DNA from 3 places in the Streptomyces sp. NPDC093510 genome. Region 1 is predicted to be linked to each of the others. Evidence: riboswitches for the same ligand, from Rfam matches in the RefSeq annotation. Region 1 holds a riboswitch; each other region holds the start of a gene.

Region 1 (4,570 bases):
CTTCGTGGCGCGGTTCTACTCGGTGCACATCCTGCTGCTGCCGGGCATCATGCTCGGCCTGATGGTGGCGCACCTGATCCTGGTCTTCTACCACAAGCACACGCAGTTCGCGGGCCCCGGAAAGACCAACAAGAACGTCGTCGGCATGCCGCTGCTGCCGGTCTACATGGCCAAGGCCGGAGGCTTCTTCTTCCTGGTCTTCGGTGTCATCGCGGTCATCGCGGCGGTCGCCTCGATCAACCCGATCTGGGCCATCGGCCCGTACCGCCCGGACCAGGTGTCCACCGGCGCCCAGCCCGACTGGTACATGGGCTTCGCCGAGGGTCTGATCCGTGTGATGCCGGGCTGGGAGATCAACCTCTGGGGTCACACGCTCGTCCTGGGCGTGTTCATCCCGCTGATGATCTTCCCGCTGGTCCTCGCCGCGATCGCGGTCTACCCGTTCATCGAGTCGTGGGTCACCGGCGACAAGCGCGAGCACCACATCCTGGACCGCCCGCGCAACGCACCGACCCGTACGGCCTTCGGTGTCGCGTGGATCACGGCGTACATGATCATGCTGGTCGGTGGTGGCAACGACCTGTGGGCCACCCACTTCCACCTGTCGCTGAACGCGATCACCTGGTTCGTCCGGATCGGCTTCTTCGTCGGACCGGTCATCGCCTTCATCGTCACCAAGCGGATCTGCCTGGGTCTCCAGCGGCGCGACAGGGACAAGGTGCTGCACGGCCGCGAGTCGGGCATCATCAAGCGCCTGCCGCACGGCGAGTTCATCGAGGTCCACGAGCCGCTCGGCAAGGACCAGCTGCACACGCTGACCGCGCACGAGCAGTACAAGCCGCTCGAACTCGGCCCGAAGGTCGACGAGAACGGTGTCGAGCGCAAGGTGTCCGGTTCGCAGAAGCTCCGGGCCAAGCTCTCCAAGGGCTACTACGGGGAGGACAGCCAGATCCCCAAGCCCACCGCCGAGGAGTACAAGGAGATCACGAGCGGCCACGGCCACCACTGATCACCTGATTGACCTCCCCCACTCTCGGCTTCGCTCGAGCGGGGGACGCCCATGGTCGCCACGGCAAGAGCCCCGTCCATTGCATGGACGGGGCTCTTTGCCGTCCCCGGGGGCTGGATAGGGTGGTCCCACCCCGCATTCCCGGGGTGTTCTCCACATACGCATGAGCAGACGAAGACCAGGAGCGGCTATGAACGCTGTGACCCCCGCAGGAGGCGACACCGCGGCGGACCGTTCCTGGCCCGTCGTACTGAACGGCCTGCTCGAAGGCCGTGACCAGAGCGCCGACGACACGGCCTGGGCCATGGACCGCATCATGCGGGGCGAGGCCACCGACGCGCAGATCGCGGGCTTCGTGGTCGCGCTGCGCGCCAAGGGCGAGACCGTCGAGGAGATCTCCGGTCTGGTCCGCGCGATGTACGCGCACGCCAACGTCATCGACGTACCGGGCCCCAGCGTCGACATCGTGGGCACGGGCGGCGACGGCGCCAAGACCGTCAACATCTCGACCATGTCCGCGATCGTCGTCGCGGGAGCGGGCGCGAAGGTCGTCAAGCACGGCAACCGCGCCGCCTCCAGCGCGTCCGGCGCCTCCGACGTGCTGGAGAAGCTCGGCGTCAACCTCGACCTCACCCCGCAGCGGGTCGTCGAGGTCGCGGACGAGGCCGGCATCACGTTCTGCTTCGCCGTGAAGTTCCACCCCGCGCTGCGGCACGCCGGCGCCGCGCGCAGCCAGCTGGGCATCCGGACCGTCTTCAACCTCCTCGGCCCGCTCACCAATCCGGCCAAGGTGCGGGCCCAGGCGGTCGGGGTCGCCGACCCGCGGATGGCGCCCATCGTGGCGGGCGTCTTCGCCGAGCGGGGCCACTCGTCCCTCGTCTTCCGCGGCGACGACGGGCTCGACGAGCTGACGACGACGTCCACGTCCCGCGTCTGGGTGGTGCGGGACGGCGCCGTGCGCGAGGAGGCCTTCGACCCCCGCGACGTCGGGATCGACCTGGTGCCCGTCGAGGCGCTGCGGGGCGCCGACGCCTCGTACAACGCGGAGGTGGCGCTGCGGCTCCTCGACGGGGAGGGCGGGCCGGTGCGGGACGCGGTGCTGCTCAACTCGGCGGCCGCGCTGGTCGCCCTCGCCCCCACCGACGCGCCGCTGGCGGAGCAGATCCGGGCCGGTATGGCACGGGCGGCGCAGGCGATCGACTCCGGGGCCGCGAAGAAGTCCCTGGAGCGCTGGGTGGCCGCCAGCAACCGCTGAGGGGCTCCCTCGGGCCCGACGATGTGACGCAAGGCGCAGTCCGGATTCTGGACTGCGCCTTGCGCGTCGAAGATCGTGTGGCAGGATGCTGCACAGGTCATGAGTGACAGCGACTACGGCCCCGGCCCGCTGTCCGGCAACCCTCCGTCCGTGGCGGGGTGCCCCGGGTGAAGACCAGGTCGTACGCAGCAAGGCGTATGGCAAGCGCGGACCCCTCGCACTCTTTCGAGTTGACACAGCCCAGGGGTCCTGGTCATCGAGGGAGCAGTCTCGTGAGCAAGCGAATGTGACAGGGCTTTCACGCCCCGCCTCCGCACACCCTTTTGCACTCTTCTCCCGCGCCGTCGACGTAGCTCGGACACAGCTCCGACGCAGCTCCGGCGCGGTGAATTCACCTGCCTCTCACGGGAGTTCGCCATGTCTGTTTCCGCCGTCGCCGTCGACGCCTCCGTCTGTGCCCCGCTGCCGGTCCTCGGCAGGGACGTCACCGTTCCGCTGGTCACCGGCGGCGAGGTGAGCTACGCCGCGCTCGACTACGCGGCGAGCGCACCCGCGCTGCAGCGGGTGTGGGACGACGTGGCGGCGTACGCGCCGTACTACGGCAGCGTGCACCGCGGCGCCGGGTACCTGTCGCAGCTCTCCACCGACCTGTTCGAGAACAGCCGGGTCGCCGTCGCCGAGTTCCTCGGCTGCCGCGAGGACGACCAGGTCGTCTTCACCCGCTCCACCACCGACTCCCTGAACCTGCTGGCCGCGGCCCTGCCCGCCGACTGCCAGGTCTTCGTCTTCGAGACCGAGCACCACGCCTCGCTCCTGCCGTGGCGCGACGCCCGGGTGACCTACCTGAACGCGCCGCGCACCCCCGACGAGGCCGTCCAGACCCTGGAGCGCGCACTGGCCGACCGCGACCCCTACGGGCCCGCCCTGGTGTGCGTGACCGGTGCCTCCAACGTCACCGGCGAGCTGTGGCCGGTGCGGGAGCTGGCCGCCGCCGCGCACGCCCACGGCGCCCGGATCGTCCTCGACGCCGCGCAGCTCGCGCCCCACCACCCGGTCTCCGTCGCTGAGTTGGACGTCGACTGGGTCGCCTTCTCCGGACACAAGCTGTACGCGCCCTTCGGCTCGGGCGTCCTCGCGGGCCGCTCCGACTGGCTGCGGGAGGCCGAGCCGTACCTCGCGGGCGGCGGCGCCTCGCGCAAGGTCGCACGGCGTGCGGACGGCGGAGTGGACGTGGAGTGGCACGACACCGCGGCCCGCCACGAGGCGGGTTCGCCGAACGTCATCGGCGTCTACTCGATCGCCTCCGCCTGCAAGGCGCTCACCGAGGCGGGCTTCGACGAACTCGTCGCCAGGGAGCAGTACTTGATCGGCAAGGTGCGCGAGGGGCTCGCCGAGGTGCCCGCCGTGCGCGTGCTCTCGCTCTTCGGGGACGACGCGCCGCGCGTGGGTGTCATCTCCTTCGTCGTGGACGGCTGGAACAGCTCGCACTTCGCCGCCGCGCTCTCCGCCGAGTACGGCATCGGCGTACGGGACGGCCTGTTCTGCGCCCACCCGCTGGTGCGCACCCTCCTCGGCAGCGAGCCCGACGAGCCCGGCGAGTGCGGCGCCCCCGAGGCCGCGCCGGGCGAGAGGTCGCTGAACGCCATCCGGGTGAGTTTCGGCGCGGGCACCCCGGACGAGCACGTCGAGCGCTTCGTGCGTGCCGTCAAGGAGCTGGTGGCGGACGGCGCGCGGTGGAACTACCGCACGGAGGACGGGCGTTGCGTGCCGGACACCAGCGCCGCCGCCTGAGCCGCCGCCTGCCCCGCGGTCGGCCGGCCGCCCGGCAGCCGTGACCCGAGCTGGATCATCCGCAGGGCCCGTTCCGTCGCGTCGGTGAGGAACTCGTCGCCCCGGCCGAGCGCCTCCGTCAGCGAGACCGGGGCGGGCAGGATCGAGCTGTACGCGTCCACGCCCAGCGCGCGGACGGTGTGCGCGCCGTCCCCGATCGTGCCCGCGAGCACCAGGACCGGGCGGCCGGACCGCTTCGCGCGGCGGGCCACCTCGGCGGGGACCTTGCCGCGCGGAGTCTGGTGGTCCAGGGCGCCCTCCGCGGTGATGACCAGGTCGGCGCGGGCGAGCCGTTCGTCGAGGTCGAGCCGTTCGAGCAGGACGTCGAAGCGGGGGAGCAGCGCGGCGCCGAGGGCGGCGAGCCCGGCGCCGAGGCCGCCCGACGCGCCCGTGCCGGGTCCGCCGAAGAGGTCGGACCGTACGCGCAGGTCCCTGGTGAGGATGTGCGCCCAGTGTTCCAGGGCGGCCGCCAGCCG
Region 2 (4,570 bases), on a different contig from region 1:
GCCCTGCGAGATCTCGAACTCGACTCGCTGACCTTCTTCAAGGGTGCGGTAGCCGTCCATCTGGATCGCGCTGTAGTGGACGAAAACATCCGCACCACCGTCGACCGCGATGAAGCCGTACCCCTTCTCCGCGTTGAACCACTTGACGGTGCCCTGAGCCATGCCTAACTCCCCTATTACTGGCCCTTGCACAGGACCGCACTTCGCGGACCCGGGTCAGACCTCACCCCCCACTGATTGGGGGTGTGCGCCGGAACGCGTCGACCGCCGCTGAATGTATCTGTCCAACTGCCGTCTGCAACAGGTCAATCGGACGAGAATTCTGGGCACGCCCGAACGGTAATATGCGGAGAATTCGCCGGAATTCAGGGCAAGTCGGGCCAGGCAAAAGCGGCATAAGGCTCAAATGGGCAGCGCTCTTTGGCTACTTCTTGTCGGCTCCGGGCCGACTTCGTATATGCACTCGGCACTGACGGCGAAGCACGCTTCCCAACTGTACCGCGCTCAACCATGCAGAATTGCCCCCTCCGTTTCTCTCGCGGAGGGGGCAATTCAGATAACGCAGGGTGCTTGCGAAAAGATCAGCCGCCGGCGACGGCGGGAATGATCGAGACACCGGCGCCGTCCGGCGTGGCCGTCTCCAGGCCCTGCTCAAAACGGACGTCGTCGTCGTTCACGTACACGTTGACGAAGCGGCGCAGCTTGCCCTGGTCGTCCAGGACGCGGGCGGCGATGCCGGTGTGGTTCTTCTCCAGATCGGCGATGACCTCACCAAGATTCGCCCCCTCGGCGACGACCTCGGCCTTGCCACCGGTGTAGGTGCGCAGAATGGTGGGGATACGGACGTTGACGCTCATGGATTCACCTCGGTGATTGAGGGGGACGGTCAGGTGGCGCCCCTTCAGGGGCGCGGGGAACTGCGCGAGGACGGACCACGACCCGCGGTCGACAGCGGACCTCGGGCCCTACGGCGACTAGTCGGCGAGCCCCGCGGAGCGAAACGCTTCGAGACTGGGCTTGATCGTCGCCGTGGCCTGCGAAGTCTCAGCGACAGCGTCCAGCGTCTTCAGGCCGTCCCCGGTGTTGAGCACGACCGTGGTGAGGGCCGGGTCGAGGAGCCCCGCCTCGAAGAGCTTCTTCGTGACGCCCACCGTCACACCCCCCGCGGTCTCCGCGAAGATCCCTTCCGTGCGCGCGAGAATCTTGATCGCCTCGACGACCTGCTCGTCGTTCACATCCTCCACCGCACCACCCGTGCGGCGCGCGATGTCCAGCACGTACGGACCGTCCGCGGGGTTGCCGATGGCAAGCGACTTGGCGATGGTGTTCGGCTTCTGGGGGCGCACGACGTCGTGACCGGCCTTGAACGCGGCCGACACCGGGGAGCACCCCTCCGCCTGCGCGCCGAAGATCTTGTACGGCTTGTCCGCCACCAGGCCGAGCGCGATGAGCTCCTTCAGACCCTTGTCGATCTTCGTGAGCTGTGAGCCGGACGCGATCGGGATGACGAGCTGGTCGGGCAGCTCCCAGCCGAGCTGCTCGCAGATCTCGTACGCGAGGGTCTTGGAGCCCTCGCCGTAGTACGGCCGCAGGTTGACGTTGACGAAGCCCCAGCCCTCGCCCAGCGGGTCGCCGATGAGCTCGGAGCAGAAGCGGTTCACGTCGTCGTAGTTGCCCTCGATGCCGACGAGTTCACCGCCGTAGACCGCGGCCATGACGACCTTGCCCTGCTCCAGGTCGTGCGGGATGAACACGCAGGAGCGGAAGCCGGCGCGGGCGGCGGCGGCGCCCACGGCACCGGCCAGGTTGCCGGTGGAGGAGCAGGACAGCGTGGTGAAGCCGAAGGCGCGCGCGGCCTCGAGGGCCTGCGCGACGACGCGGTCCTTGAAGGAGTGCGTGGGGTTTCCGGAGTCGTCCTTGACGAACAACTTGCCCTGCTCGGCGCCGAGTTCGCGGGCGAGGTTGTCGGCCTTGACGAGCTGGGTCCAGCCGGGGTTCAGGTTCGGCTTGTCGGCCACGTCGGCGGGGACGGGGAGCAGCGGGGCGTAGCGCCAGATGTTGGCGGGTCCTGCCTCGATCTGCTTGCGGAGGGCTTCCGGGTCGCCGAGAGGCAGGTCGTACGCGACTTCGAGGGGGCCGAAACACTCGGCGCAGGCGAAGATCGGGCCGAGCGGGAACTTGGTGCCGCACTCACGGCAGGAGAGGCCGGAGGCGGGCCCGAGGTCGACGGAAGGGGTGGTGCTTTCGGTGGCGACAGTCTGCACAGCCATGGAGGCGAGGCCCTTTCTCCTCATCTTCCTCGCGACGCATCTCGCCGCGAGACGGAATTGGCACCTTCCCCACCGTGACCTCGCGGTCGGCGGGAGGGTTGCCGGGGCTTCAACGGGCCGTTTCCCTCTGCCCCTCTGGATGAGCGGTTTTCGATTATGGGTTTCAGTTGTCGATCTCAACGCGGCGGTGACCCCGACATGCGATGGTCACCGGCGTTGTTCAAGACTGTAACCGAAGCCCCGGACCCTTGAGATAGTCGTCCGAACCGCGAGATGGGTCACATCGAACACCTATGGGAGGACCGCGACCGTGCTGGAAGAGGTCGAGCGCTGGCTCAGCAGGCGTTCCTGGTCCGTCGACGACCGGCCGACGGCCCGGCTGACCGACGCCAAGCGCGCCTGCGGCGCCTCGGTGAGCGTCGTGCTGCCCGCACTCGACGAGGAGGGGACGGTCGGCGAGATCGTCGCCGAGATACGCCGCGAGCTGATGGAGAAGGTTCCGCTGGTCGACGAGCTCGTGGTGATCGACTCCGGGTCCACGGACCGCACGGCCGAGGTCGCGGCGGCCGCGGGCGCCAAGGTCGTCCGCAGGGACGAGATCCTGCCACGCATACCGGCCGTTCCGGGCAAGGGCGAGGTGCTGTGGCGCTCGCTGCTCGTGACGAGCGGTGACATCGTCGCGTTCGTCGACGCCGACCTGCGGGAGTTCTCCGCGGACTTCGTCTCGGGGATCGTGGGCCCGCTGCTCACCGACCCGGACGTGGCCTTCGTGAAGGCGATGTACGACCGGCCGCTGGGTGAGGCTGCCGGGCAGGGCGGCCGGGTGACGGAGCTGATGGCGCGGCCGCTGCTGAACATGCACTGGCCGCAGCTGGCGGGGTTCGTCCAGCCGCTCGGCGGCGAGTACGCGGCCCGCAGGTCGCTCCTGGAGCGGCTGCCGTTCCCCGTCGGGTACGGCGTGGAGCTCGGCCTGCTCGTCGACGCGCTGCACACGGTGGGCCTGGACGCGCTGGCGCAGGTGGACGTGGGGGTGCGCAAGCACCGGCACCAGGACGGGCAGGCGCTGGGGCGGATGGCGGCGGCGATCTACCGGACCGCACAGCTGCGGCTCGCCCGCGGCCACCTCGTACGCCCCGAGCTCACGCAGTTCGAGAGGGGCGAGGACGGGTTCGTGCCGCGGACGTACGCCGTCGACACGGAGGAGCGGCCGCCCATGAGCGGCGTCGCCGAGTACGCGCACCGCCGCGTGGCGTGACCGGTCCCGGCCAGGCGGAGTCCGGCCGTACGTTTGCCCGGCCCCGGGACGGGCTACGTTTTGCCACATGGTCTCCGAGCACGGTTCGTCAGCAGCGCAGGTACTCGTCGCGTCCAACCGCGGCCCCGTCTCGTACACCGTGGAGGAGGACGGGCGGCTGACCGCCAGGCGCGGCGGCGGTGGCCTGGTCTCCGGGCTCAGCGCCATCGGTGACGAGGCCGACGCCCTGTGGGTGTGCGCGGCGCTCGGCGACGGCGACCGCGAGGCGGTGCGGCGCGGCGTCGGGGAACCGGGCGTACGGATGCTGGACATCGACGCGGCCGTCCACGCGGACGCGTACAACGGCATCGCGAACTCGGTGCTGTGGTTCGTCCACCACCTGCTCTACCAGACGCCGCTGGAACCGGCCTTCGGGCCGGAGTTCCGTGCACAGTGGGCGGCGTACGAGACGTACAACCGGGCGTTCGCCGAGGCGCTCGCCCAGGAGGCGGGGCCGGGGGCCGCGGTCCTCGTGCAGGACTACCACCTGGCGCTGGTGCCTGGCATGCTGCGGGAGCTCCGCGACGACGTGCGCATCGGCCACTTCTCGCACACGCCGTGGGCGCCCGCCGACTACTTCCGGATGCTGCCGGACGACGTGGCCGAGCAGCTGCTGCGCGGGATGCTCGGCGCCGACCGGCTCGGGTTCCTCACCGGGCGGTGGGCGGACGCGTTCACCGAGTGCTGTGTGCGGATCGTCGGCGGGACCTCGGGCACTCGGATCGGTGTGCACGGGCTCGGCGCCGACGCGGACTTCCTGCGGGAGCGGTCCCGGCGTGACGACGTCGAGGAGCGGATGCGGGCGCTGCGGGAGCAGACGGGCCGGCAGGACGGCGAGAACCGGAAGCTGATCGTGCGGGTGGACCGCACCGAGCTGTCCAAGAACATCGTGCGGGGCCTGCACGCCTACCGCGAGCTGCTCGACACCCGCCCCGAGTGGCGGGAGCGCGTCGTGCACGTCGCCTTCGCCTACCCGTCCCGGCAGGACCTGGCGGTCTACCGCGAG
Region 3 (4,570 bases), on a different contig from region 1:
ACCACGCCGCGCTCGCCACGACCTCGCTCCTCGACCTCAACCACCTGGCGCACGCGCTGTGGGGCGCCCATCAGTTCCACGACGCGTCACGGGTCTTCCAGGCCCTCGACCCGTTCTTCACGACCGTGCCGTGGACGTACCGCACCCACTCCCCCGGCGACGCCGATGCCGCCGCCGAGGTCTTCGTCCAGGCCCGCGCCCGCTGCTCCGGCGCCTCCCGCGGCCTGGGCTGAGCCCGCCGGCCCCCGCCCCCTCACCGCCGTCCCCCCACCGGAGGTCCAGTCGTGTCCCGCCCCACCTGGCCGTCGAGCTCCATCCACGAGGCGGAGCGCCTCAAGGAGCTTGGCTACCCTGTCGGAGGAGACGTCCAACGAGCCGTGGAACCTGGGCCACTGGAGCAGGCCGATCGGCTGGGTCGCCGTGGTCTGGGTGGCGTTCGTGACGGTGCTGTGCTGTCTTCCGCAGGTTTCGCCGGTGACCGTCAGCTCGATGAACCGTTCGTCGCGCGCCGGTCGTACAGCACGCCGCAGGCGTACGGCTCCGACCGCGAGCAGGCCGAGGTCGACCGCCTTACGCGGGGCGGTCGTTGAGGATCTTCTGGAAGAGCCGGTGGTCGCGCCAGGCACCGTTGATGAACAGGTAGCCCGGCGCGATCCCGTACTCCTCGAAACCGCACTTCGCGAGCACGCGCTGCGACGCGGTGTTGTGCAGCAGCGTGCCCGCCTCGACGCGGTGCAGGCCGAGTTGGCCGTCCGCCGCCTCGCAGACGTGCCGCGCGGCGGCGGAGGCGAGCCCACGGCCCACGTGCTCCGCGTCGATCCAGTAGCCGAGGTTCGCGCTGCGGACCGGGCCCAGCACGATGTTGGACAGGGCGGCGTGACCGATGATCTCGCCCGCGCTCACGAGCACCCAGTGCGCGGACCGGCCCTCGCGGCCCTCCGCCAGCTGCGCCATGACCCGCTCGGCCTGGCCCTCCGTGGTGAAGAAGGCCGCGGTCCTGGCCGGGTCCCAGGGCGCCAGATGGGCGCGATTGCGCCGGTGGGCGCGGGCGAGTGCCTCCGCGTCGTCGAGTACGACGGGCCGGATGAGGACGTCTTTCGTGAGAGCGACCACTCCACTGATCATCAGCCCAGCCTACGACGGCGTCAGCGGCCGCCGGCGACCCTCAGCACCGTGCCGGTCGCGTACGAGGCGTCGTCCGAGAGCAGCCAGGCGACGGCCGCCGCGATCTCCGACGGCCGGCCGGAGCGTCCCATGGGGATGCCCGACGCGAGCTTCGCGGGGCGCTCCGGGTCGGCGTGGAACTCGGTCCAGATGACGCCGGGGGCAACGGCGTTGACCCGGATGCCGTCCCCGGCGACCTCCTTGGACAGGCCGACCGTCAACGTGTCGACGGCGCCCTTGGCGGCCGCGTAGTGGACGTACTCGCCGGGTGCGCCGAGGGTCGCCGCGGCGGACGAGAGGTTCACGATCGCGCCGCCGCCCGCGGCCTTCATGTCCCGCACCGCGCGCCGGGCGCAGAGCAGATACCCGAGTACGTTCACATCGAGTGCCCGGCGCATGCCCGCCACGTCGGCGTCGGCGAGAGGACCGACGGGGCCGCTCACCCCGGCGTTGTTGACCAGGCCTGTAACCGGGCCGAGCTCGGCGGCGGCGGTGTCGAAGAGGCGGTCGACGTCGGCCTCGTCGGCGGTGTCGACCCGGACGGTGACGCAGCGGCGGCCGGCGGCGCGGACCGCCTCGGCGGCCTCTTCCGCGGCCGTCGCGTTCGAGTGGTAGCCGATGACGACGTCGTGGCCGTCCTCGGCGAGACGGGCGCTGACAGCTGCGCCGATACCGCGACTGCCGCCGGTGACGACGGTGACGGGGTGGTGTTGCACGGTGGACCTCCGACTCGGGGTGGCTGACTGTCGCGCCCGCCCGGACGCGGGGATCGCCCGCGTCCGGAACACGTCGTCATCCTACGAAGCGGTGATCTTCGTCAGGGGGCCACCTTCACGGGGGTGGTGCCCACGGTGCCGCGCCGCAGCCTCAGCACGTTCCGGCGGGGCTGCCACTGTGCCGGGCCCCCGTGCTCCCGCAGCAGGGCGCGCAGCCGCTCCGGGTCGCGCGTCCACAGGGCCGAGGGCACGCCCCTGGTCGGGCCGAGCACGTGCAGATCGATCCGGCCGTCGTCCGAGACGTCGTACGCGGACAGGAGCACGTCGATCGAGGTGAGGGTGTCGTGCGGGTGCGTCATGGTGCGCCTCCGGAGTCGTGGACCCCGGTGTCGCCGACCCCGGTGATCCGCCGTTCCCCGTGCACGTCGCACGGGGCGGGTCGTCACCCGGGGCACCCGCGACGGAGCGGGGTGCCGTCCAGCGAGCCGGGGCTTGACGCTGGAACTCGTGACCCGGTCCGACCGTAACACGGCGCCTCTGCGGCCGGTCCGGGGCTACCGGCTCCCCTCCGGGACGACGGCGTCCTCGGGAGCGGCCGCCTCCGCGGGCAGGCTGTCCATGAAGGAGCTGACCGAGAAGACCGCGTTGCCGGGGCCCGCCGGGCCGTATCCGGGCGGCGAGCTGAGGCCGTTGGCCTCCATCGTCGCGCGGTAGGCCTCCAGGAGCCGCACGTGGTACTCCAGCGGCGCACCCTGCGGGTTCGCCTTGCCGAGGGGGGTCGTGGGCTCAGGGCACCAGGTGGTGAAGCGGGGCGTGATGCCGCGCGACATGAAGTACTGCAGGCCCTCGACGGTGGAGTCGATGGCCTCGTCGACCGTCTTGAAGCCGAACGGCTCGGCCATCTCGACACCCGCGACGAAGTTCGGGATCACGTTGCGCGGCCCGAACACCTCGGCGGAGTCCAGGATGCGGCGGTGCCACTCGTCGCGGCCGACGTAGCGCTCCTTGCCGGGGCAGTACCGCTCGAAGAGGTACGGGTCCCACACCTCGTAGTTGGGGTGGTAGATCCGTACGCCGTAGTCGTGGAAGCGCTGCACGTCCGCCTTCGGCAGGGCCTGCGCGACGACCTTGCCGATCCAGCGGCCCGGGAAGCGCTCCTCGATGGCCTTCGCGTACTGCCCGTAGAAGTCGGCCTCGTCCTTGCCCTGGAGCTGCGTGGTGATGGCGCCGCCGGTGAGCGTGTACGCGGTGGACGACTTGTTCGTGTCGTACTTGTCGATGATGGCGAGGGCTTCGAGGACCTCGTCCATCGGCTTCACGCCCGTGTAGGGGCGACCCGCCGCCTTCTGCTGGCGCCAGTTGTGGTTGATGTCGCAGTACTGGCACTCCTCCTTGGCGCCGAAGTACTGGCAGACCCGGAAGACCGTCAGATAGATGAGGTAGCCCCACTGGATGGTGGGCGCGACCTCCATCACCGACTTGCCGTTCTCCAGCGTGTGCCGGTAATAGTCCGGCATCGGGGGCAGGCCGACGTCGGAGATCCGCACGCCGTCCAGGTAGAGGCCGAGCACGCCGTTGTCGTCGGCGGCCACACGGTAGGGCGAGGACGGGTTCACACGCACCGAGACGACGGTGCGGCGCAGCTCGTACGGGCCGCCGGTGAGGACGATCTCCTCCGGCGGGCGGCGCAGCGCGGCGGCGCCCAGCTCGGGGAGCGTGCCGTGGTCGAAGGAGAAGATGAAGTACGACTTCGGCTTGACGTCGCCGCCTTCGTTGTCGCTCAGCGCGGACTCGTCGAAGGCGATGCCGCCGCGCAGCAGATCCTCCTTGATCACGGCTTCCCGCGGCACGTGCGGGAACCGCTCCATGAGTGACTCGATGAGCTGGGTACGGCTCTCGCTGCGGCTTGGCATGTGCCGGGCACCTCGGATCCTGTCGATCGATCTGTTCAGACCACGCTAATACCCTGCGGATGCTTTCCGGATCCGACTCCGGTCGCAGCGCGCATCCGCCGCAGGTCTATCCTGCGGGCCCGGCCGGGCGGTCCGGGTACGATCTGCGGCATGCCGCCCGCCGACCCCCACATACCCGCCCCGAAGTGCGGAAACGGGTCACACACGACCGCCTCCCGAACTAGAATGAACAATCCCGAAGCGGGCAGCGGGCAGCGGGCAGCGGGCAGCGGGCAGCGGGCAGCGGGCAGCGGGCAGCGGGCAGCGGGCAGCGGGCAGCGGGCAGCGGGCAGCGGGCCCGAGGGATCTGGTCGCGTGCGGCACGTCCTTTTCGCCGCACGGTCGGCGACCGCCCTGCACCGGCTCCTCGACGTCCTCCCCGTCTTCGCCGGTGACGACCGCGTCCGCCGCCGCTTCACCCTCGTCCCCGGCTCCGACTTCGGCACCGACGCCCTCCGGGCGGTCGAGCGGGCAGGCGGCCGCACCATCCCGTGGGCCGAGGCCCTCGCCCGCCCCCACGACCTGATCCTGGCCGCCAGCCCCAAGGGGGGCCTCGACGGGCTCCGCGGCCCGTGTGTCCTGCTGCCGCACGGAGCGGGCTACAACAAGGCCCTCAGGGAGGAGGAAGGCTCCGGCGACTCCGCGTCCGGCATGGACCCCGCCCTCCTGATGCCGGGCGGGCACCCCTTGGCCCGCCTCCACGCGCTGGCCCACCCCTCCCAGGTCGCCCGCCTCGCC

The links. Region 1 has a riboswitch for S-adenosylmethionine ahead of AB0N81_RS07085 (aminotransferase class V-fold PLP-dependent enzyme). Riboswitches for the same ligand answer to the same signal wherever they lie in the genome.
Region 2: linked by a shared signal. The riboswitch ahead of thrC (threonine synthase) and the one ahead of AB0N81_RS07085 (aminotransferase class V-fold PLP-dependent enzyme) in region 1 are both predicted to bind S-adenosylmethionine.
Region 3: linked by a shared signal. The riboswitch ahead of AB0N81_RS13200 (hypothetical protein) and the one ahead of AB0N81_RS07085 (aminotransferase class V-fold PLP-dependent enzyme) in region 1 are both predicted to bind S-adenosylmethionine.

The regions. Positions count from the first base shown of each region.
Region 1 is NZ_JBFBEE010000004.1:5,909-10,478, forward strand. It holds gene AB0N81_RS07075 (cytochrome bc complex cytochrome b subunit) at 1-1,009, shown strand, start outside; gene trpD (anthranilate phosphoribosyltransferase) at 1,200-2,264, shown strand; SAM riboswitch class IV at 2,360-2,477, shown strand; gene AB0N81_RS07085 (aminotransferase class V-fold PLP-dependent enzyme) at 2,682-4,055, shown strand; gene AB0N81_RS07090 (glycerate kinase) at 4,004-4,570, opposite strand, start outside.
Region 2 is NZ_JBFBEE010000002.1:180,512-185,081, reverse strand. It holds gene AB0N81_RS03200 (cold-shock protein) at 1-162, opposite strand, end outside; gene AB0N81_RS03195 (MoaD/ThiS family protein) at 582-857, opposite strand; gene thrC (threonine synthase) at 975-2,294, opposite strand; SAM riboswitch class I at 2,288-2,416, opposite strand; gene AB0N81_RS03185 (glucosyl-3-phosphoglycerate synthase) at 2,581-3,525, shown strand; gene AB0N81_RS03180 (trehalose-6-phosphate synthase) at 3,593-4,570, shown strand, end outside.
Region 3 is NZ_JBFBEE010000007.1:50,548-55,117, forward strand. It holds gene AB0N81_RS13180 (hypothetical protein) at 1-233, shown strand, start outside; partial or broken gene AB0N81_RS13185 (amino acid permease) at 376-590, shown strand; gene AB0N81_RS13190 (GNAT family protein) at 571-1,125, opposite strand; gene AB0N81_RS13195 (SDR family oxidoreductase) at 1,146-1,880, opposite strand; gene AB0N81_RS13200 (hypothetical protein) at 1,982-2,239, opposite strand; SAM riboswitch class IV at 2,284-2,393, opposite strand; gene AB0N81_RS13205 (radical SAM protein) at 2,435-3,793, opposite strand; gene AB0N81_RS13210 (translation initiation factor 2) at 4,019-4,570, shown strand, end outside.